Linked DNA regions of Novosphingobium sp. G106. The protein of the gene in region 2 interacts with the protein of the main gene of each other region in a pairwise test. Links are inferred from orthologs where the notes say so. Each region holds a gene or a part of one and is shown on either strand. Other genes may lie near its edges.

Region 1 (3,741 bases), 1.1 Mb from region 2 along the record:
GACGAGGTAATGGCCGTCGGTCGACACGTCCATGCCGCCGAGTTGTGTGCCGACGGCCCATGTCGCCGTCACGGCACCGCTGGCCACGCTGTAGGCAGTGACCGTCCCACCGCTGGATACGTAAAGCTTGCTGCCGTCCGGGGAGAAGACCACGTCTTTCTCCGCCCCTGTTGCCAGACTCACAATTGCTCCGCTCGGCTGAACCACCGCAGCGCTCCCCCTGATTTTAGGCCCGTTTTTGGGGCTAACGAAGCGGTCAGTCATTCGCAATGCCAAAGTCGCCGTCACATGCGTGTTGCATCCATTCCGGAGCCTTCCCACATAGGTTCCGGCCGCCTCGCCCGCCGCGCCGCCGCCCCTTGCCCGAATCGAACAAATCTGGAACACCGCCACGCTATGTCGCTGACTCACATTACCGTGCGCGGTGCGCGCGAGCACAATCTCAAGGGCATCGACGTGGCGCTGCCGCGCGAGAAGCTGATCGTCATCACCGGGCTGTCGGGCTCGGGGAAGTCGAGCCTGGCTTTCGACACGATCTATGCCGAGGGGCAGCGGCGCTATGTCGAGAGCCTGAGCGCCTATGCGCGCCAGTTCCTCGAGATGATGCAGAAGCCCGATGTCGAGCATATCGACGGCCTCTCGCCCGCGATCTCGATCGAGCAGAAGACCACGAGCCGCAACCCGCGCTCGACCGTGGCGACGGTGACCGAGATCTACGACTACATGCGCCTGCTCTGGGCGCGCGTCGGCATTCCCTATTCGCCGGCCACGGGCCTGCCGATCCAGGCGCAGACCGTGAGCCAGATGGTCGATCGGGTCATGGCGCTGCCCGAAGGTACGCGGCTCTACCTGCTCGCGCCCGTCGTGCGCCAGCGCAAGGGCGAGTACCGCAAGGAATTGGCCGAGTGGCAGAAGGCCGGCTACACGCGCGTGCGCATCGACGGCGAGATGTACGAGATCGAGGCCGCACCGGCGCTCGACAAGAAGTACAAACACGACATCGAGGTCGTGGTGGATCGCCTCGCCGTGCGCGAGGGCATCGAGACGCGTCTGGCGGACTCATTCGAGCAGGCGCTGAAGCTGGCCGAGGGGCTGGCCTATGTCGATCTCGCCGAGGGCGTCGTGCCGGGGCGCGAGGAAGAGCAGGCCGGCGGTGCCAACGTCACGGGCGGGGCGATGAAAGGCACCGGCCTACCGCCCAACCGCATCGTCTTCAGCGAAAAGTTCGCCTGCCCGGTCTCGGGTTTCACGCTGGAATCGATCGAGCCGCGGCTGTTCTCGTTCAACGCGCCGATGGGCGCCTGCCCGGCCTGCGACGGGCTCGGCGAGAAGCTGCTGTTCGATCCGCAGATGGTCGTGCCGAACGAGGCGCTGACGCTCAAGCAGGGCGCGATCGTGCCCTGGGCCAAGTCGAACCCGCCGAGCCCCTATTACATGCAGGTGCTCGCCAGCCTGGCCAAGGCCTATGGCTTCGACCTGACCACGCCCTGGCAGGACCTGCCGGGCGAGGTGAAGCTGATCATCCTCCACGGCACCGGCGGCAAGAAGATCCCGCTGACTTTCATCGACGGCAAGAAGAGCTACACGGTCGACAAGGCCTTCGAAGGCGTCATCGGCAATCTCAACCGCCGCCTGCTCCAGACCGAGAGCGCCTGGATGCGCGAGGAGCTGTCGAAGTACCAGACCGCGCAGCCCTGCGAGACATGCCACGGCGCGCGGCTCAAGCCCGAGGCGCTGTCGGTCAAGATCGCCGGCGAGGACATCTCGATGTCGACGCGGCGCTCGGTCGCCGATGCCTATGCCTGGTTCTCGACGCTCGCGGAAAAGCTGAACCCGACGCAGAAGCAGATCGCTCATGCCATTCTCAAGGAAATCAACGAACGCCTTGGTTTTCTTAACAATGTCGGGCTCGACTACCTGAACCTCGACCGCACTTCAGGTACGCTCTCGGGCGGCGAGAGCCAGCGTATCCGGCTGGCCAGCCAGATCGGTTCGGGCCTGTCGGGCGTGCTCTACGTGCTCGACGAACCCTCGATCGGCCTCCACCAGCGCGACAACGACCGGCTGCTCGAAACCCTGAAGCGCCTGCGCGATCTCGGCAACACGGTGATCGTCGTCGAGCATGACGAGGACGCGATCCGCCATGCCGACCACGTGGTCGACCTTGGCCCCGGTGCGGGCGTCCACGGTGGCGAGATCGTCGCCCAGGGCACGCTGCAGGATATCCTGTCGAACCCGAACAGCCTGACCGGCCAGTACCTGACCGGCGCGCGGGCGATCGAGATCCCGGCCAAGCGGCGCAAGGGCAACAAGAAGAAGATCACGGTCGAGGGCGCGCGGGCGAACAACCTGCGCAACGTCACTGCGAGCATCCCGCTCGGCACCTTCTGCTGCATCACCGGCGTCTCGGGCTCGGGCAAGTCGAGCTTCACGATCGACACGCTCTATGCCGGCGCCGCGCGCACGCTCAACGGCGCGCGCGTGATCGCGGGCCCGCACGACCGCATCACCGGGCTCGAGAACTGCGACAAGGTGATCGAGATCGACCAGTCGCCGATCGGCCGCACCCCGCGCTCGAACCCCGCGACTTACACGGGCGCCTTCACCCAGATCCGCGACTGGTTCGCCGGCCTGCCCGAAAGCCAGGCGCGCGGCTACAAGCCGGGGCGGTTCAGCTTCAACGTCAAGGGTGGCCGCTGCGAGATGTGCCAGGGCGATGGGCTGATCAAGATCGAGATGCACTTCCTGCCCGACGTCTACGTCACCTGCGAGGAATGCGGCGGCAAGCGCTACAACCGCGAGACCCTGGAAGTGAAGTTCAAGGGCCACTCGATCGCCGACGTGCTCGACATGACGGTCGAGGATGCCGAGGAGTTCTTCAAGGCCGTCCCGCCGATCCGCGAGAAGATGCACATGCTCAACGAGGTCGGCCTGGGCTACGTCAAGGTCGGCCAGCAGGCGACGACCTTGTCGGGGGGCGAGGCGCAGCGGGTCAAGCTGGCCAAGGAGCTCAGCCGGCGCTCGACCGGGCAGACGCTCTACATCCTCGACGAGCCGACTACCGGCCTGCACTTCGAGGACGTGCGCAAGCTGCTCGAAGTGCTGCAGCGGCTGGTCGACCAGGGCAATTCGGTCGTGGTGATCGAGCACAACCTCGACGTCATCAAGGTCGCCGACTGGATCATCGACCTCGGCCCCGAAGGCGGCGTGCGCGGCGGCGAGATCGTCGCCGAGGGCACGCCCGAGCAGGTCGCCGCCAACCCGCGCAGCTTCACCGGCCACTACCTCGCGCCGCTGCTGGAACGGGGCAGGGTGGCCGCGGAGTAAGAACCTCCCCTGCAAGGGGAGGGGGACCGCCCGCGAAGCGGGTGGTGGAGGGGTGTCCCGCTCTCAGGATAGGGTGATACCCCTCCGTCAGTCGCGACGCGACTGCCACCTCCCCCTCGCAGGGGAGGATCAAAGGAACCGAACCTACCCCCGCGCGTTATCGCGTCAGGCCGGCGCGATCCCCCGCATCGATCTTCCGCAAGGACCCCATATCCGCGCGGCGCCGGCCACTTCCGAGGAGGGGAGTCCATGAGACAGCCTATCGCGATGATCGCCCTTGCCGGCGCGCTGGCCACCGCACCCGCGGCGGCCCAAAGCCCGGTCGCACCCGCCAGCGACATTCCCGCGGCGGTGTTCAACGCCACGCTTACCGGCGCTTCCGAAGTCCCGCCCGCCGACGCCGACGGCACCGGC
Region 2 (3,115 bases):
GACGCGGACATTGACCGCATCGACGCCCAGCTCGGCACTTTCGCCGGCCGTATTCGCCGCGACAACTGGGTCGAGCAGGCGAAGTTCCTCGCAGCGGGGGATACCGCGGGGTTCGAGGGCAAGTTCGGGAAGCTCTAGGTCAGGCGGCCGCCTTGCCGGCGTGCCTGCTCATCCAGTCCGGATCGAAGAAATCTTCGTAGCGCTGGATCAGTCCGGCCTCGTTGAACTCAAAGATCGAGATGCCGCGCAGCAGCGGCATATCCTTGGGCCAGTTCTCGCCGACCCCGCGCCAGTTCCAGCACATGACGAGGCGGTTGCCCTCGGCATTGAACCACTCGGCCTTGGTCTCCGCCTTGGGCCAAGCCGCGACCGACTTGCGCAACTCGTCGAGGCCCGACATCGGCACCGCGGTGGTCGGCATCTTGAACGTGCAGTCCTCGGCATAGAGCGCGATCTGCTGCTCGACCTCGCCGATGTCCTGGTAGTGCATCGACCGCTCGGCGATATCGATCATCGCGTCCTTGTCCATGGCTCTCTCCCGAATTGCTTTATGAAATATGGAAGATAATATGATACACAGTGGCCTATAACAACCGCTCGAGGCGACTCCTACCGCCCCCACTTTCGCCGGCTCTCCTTCCCAAACCGCCCCTTGCGCGTCCCCGGCTTGCCTTCGTTGCTGCGCCCCACGATCGGCGCTTTCTTCTCGCCGTCGGGTATCCCGAGTTCGTCCGCTTCCAGCCGCCTGATCTCGTCGCGGAGCCTGCCAGCTTCCTCGAACTCGAGGTCCGCGGCCGCGGCGCGCATCTTCTTTTCGAGGTCTTCGATGTAGCTGCGCAGGTTGTGGCCGACGAGGTTGTTCTCGCCCTCGGCTTCGATGTCCACGAGCACGCCGTCGCGGCTCGCGGTGTCTGCGACGATGTTGTGGATGTCGCGCTTGATCGATTCCGGGGTGATGCCGTGTTCGAGGTTGTAGGCGTGTTGCTTGTCGCGCCTCCGGTCGGTTTCGGCGATGGCGCGTTCCATCGAGCCGGTCATGCGGTCCGCATAGAGGATGACGCGGCCGTCGACGTTGCGAGCGGCGCGGCCGATCGTCTGGATCAGCGAGGTTTCGCTGCGCAGGAAGCCTTCCTTGTCGGCATCGAGGATGCAGACGAGGCCGCATTCGGGGATGTCGAGGCCTTCGCGCAGCAGGTTGATGCCGACGAGCACGTCATAGACGCCGAGCCGCAGGTCGCGGATCAGTTCGATGCGTTCGAGCGTCTCGACGTCGCTGTGCATGTAGCGCACGCGCAGCCCCGCCTCGTGCATAAACTCGGTCAGGTCCTCGGCCATGCGCTTGGTCAGGGTGGTGACGAGCGTGCGGTAGCCGTTCTGCGCGGTCTCGCGGCATTCGTTTATGCAGTCCTGCACCTGGTCTTCGACCGGGCGTATCAGCACGGGCGGGTCAATCAGGCCTGTGGGGCGGATTACCTGCTCGGCGAAGACGCCGCCGCTTTCCTCCATTTCCCAGCCGCCGGGCGTTGCCGAGACGGCGACCGTCTGCGGGCGCATCGCGTCCCATTCGTTGAAACGCAGCGGGCGGTTGTCGATGCAACTCGGCAGGCGGAAGCCGTATTCGGCCAGCGTGATCTTGCGGCGGTGGTCGCCCTTCGACATCGCGCCGATCTGCGGCACGGTCTGGTGGCTTTCGTCGATGAACAGCAGCGCGTCATCGGGCAGGTATTCGAACAGCGTCGGCGGCGGCTCGCCGGGCAGGCGGCCGGTGAGGAAGCGGCTGTAGTTCTCGATCCCCGCGCAGGAACCGGTGGCGGCGATCATCTCGAGGTCGAAATTGGTGCGCTGTTCCAGCCGCTGGGCCTCAAGCAGCTTGCCCTCGGTCTCGAGTTCCTTGAGCCGTTCGACGAGCTCGAACTTGATCGCCTCGCTCGCCTGCTTGAGTGTCGGGCCGGGCGTCACGTAGTGCGAATTGGCATAGACGCGGACCTGATTGAGCTTGGCGCCGCTCTTGCCGGTCAGCGGATCGAATTCGGCGATCTCCTCGATCTCGTCGCCGAAGAAGGTCACGCGCCAGGCCATGTCCTCGTAGTGGCTCGGATAGATTTCCAGGCTGTCGCCGCGCACGCGGAAATTGCCGCGGCTGAAGGCGGCATCGTTGCGCTTGTATTGCAGCGCGACGAGCTTGCGGACGATCTCGCGCTGGTCGACGCTGGTGCCCTTCTTGAGATCGAAGATCATCGCCGAATAGGTCTCGACCGAGCCGATGCCATAGATGCACGAGACCGAGGCGACGATGATCACGTCGTCGCGTTCGAGCAGCGAACGCGTGGCCGAATGGCGCATCCGGTCGATCGCCTCGTTCACCGAGCTTTCCTTCTCGATGTAGGTGTCCGACCGCGGCACGTAGGCCTCGGGCTGGTAGTAGTCGTAGTAGGAGACGAAATACTCGACCGCGTTGTCGGGGAAGAAGCTCTTGAACTCGCCGTAGAGCTGCGCGGCGAGGATCTTGTTGGGGGCAAGGATCAGCGCCGGGCGCTGCAGCTGTTCGATCACCTTGGCCATGGTGAAGGTCTTGCCCGAGCCGGTGACGCCGAGCAGGACCTGGGTCTTGTCCCCCGCCAGCGCTGCCTCGGTCAGATCGGCGATGGCTGTCGGCTGGTCGCCGGCCGGTTGATATTCGGAGGACAGCACGAAGGGCTTGCCGCCATCGCTCTTCTCCGGGCGCTGCGGTTTGTGGGGAACGAAGTTTTCGGAAGTGTCGGGTTCTGCGAGTCCCCGGCGGATGACGAGTTCGACCATGGCGGAATATATGGGGAACGGATTGCGCGGTGGCAATGCGCCTGGGTCACCGAAAATGTTCGGCTTGCAAAGGGCAAGGCATGGGGCACAATCGCGGTCGATAGATGGTCGCAGAAGCGGCCCGCAGAGGAGGGTAGCGTATGACTCGCAGGCTCGCCGCGATCGTTTTGTCGACCGCATTGATCGCGCAAGGCATCACGCCGGTGTTGGCCCAGACCAAACCGGCCTGGCGGGACAGGCGAGTCCCGTTGCCCGGCCCCGTTCCGGACCGCCCGACACCGCTGCCGAGCCCCTATCCCGGCCGACCGCAGATCCA

What was found.
Region 1: the proteins of uvrB (region 2) and uvrA interact in binary tests that used the Escherichia coli proteins (3 or more experiments, as listed by UniProt). The link is inferred for Novosphingobium sp. G106 from one-to-one orthologs.

The regions. Positions count from the first base shown.
Region 1 is NZ_JAHOOZ010000001.1:6,093,516-6,097,256, forward strand. What follows is about bases 2-3,527. They hold uvrA (excinuclease ABC subunit UvrA), read left to right. Parts: upstream 2-396; coding sequence 397-3,327; downstream 3,328-3,527. Other genes in these bases: KRR38_RS29740 (calcium-binding protein), read right to left, coding at 2-153. In the rest of the region: more of KRR38_RS29740, read right to left, coding at 1-1; KRR38_RS29750 (CHRD domain-containing protein), read left to right, coding at 3,577-3,741. UniProt on the Escherichia coli protein: The UvrABC repair system catalyzes the recognition and processing of DNA lesions. UvrA is an ATPase and a DNA-binding protein. A damage recognition complex composed of 2 UvrA and 2 UvrB subunits scans DNA for abnormalities.
Region 2 is NZ_JAHOOZ010000001.1:5,029,048-5,032,162, forward strand. Bases 205-3,104 are described here. They hold uvrB (excinuclease ABC subunit UvrB), read right to left. Parts: upstream 2,800-3,104; coding sequence 610-2,799; downstream 205-609. Other genes in these bases: KRR38_RS24375 (nuclear transport factor 2 family protein), read right to left, coding at 205-529; KRR38_RS24385 (DUF3011 domain-containing protein), read left to right, coding at 2,940-3,104. Also shown: KRR38_RS24370 (hypothetical protein), read left to right, coding at 1-138; more of KRR38_RS24375, read right to left, coding at 140-204; more of KRR38_RS24385, read left to right, coding at 3,105-3,115. UniProt on the Escherichia coli protein: The UvrABC repair system catalyzes the recognition and processing of DNA lesions. A damage recognition complex composed of 2 UvrA and 2 UvrB subunits scans DNA for abnormalities.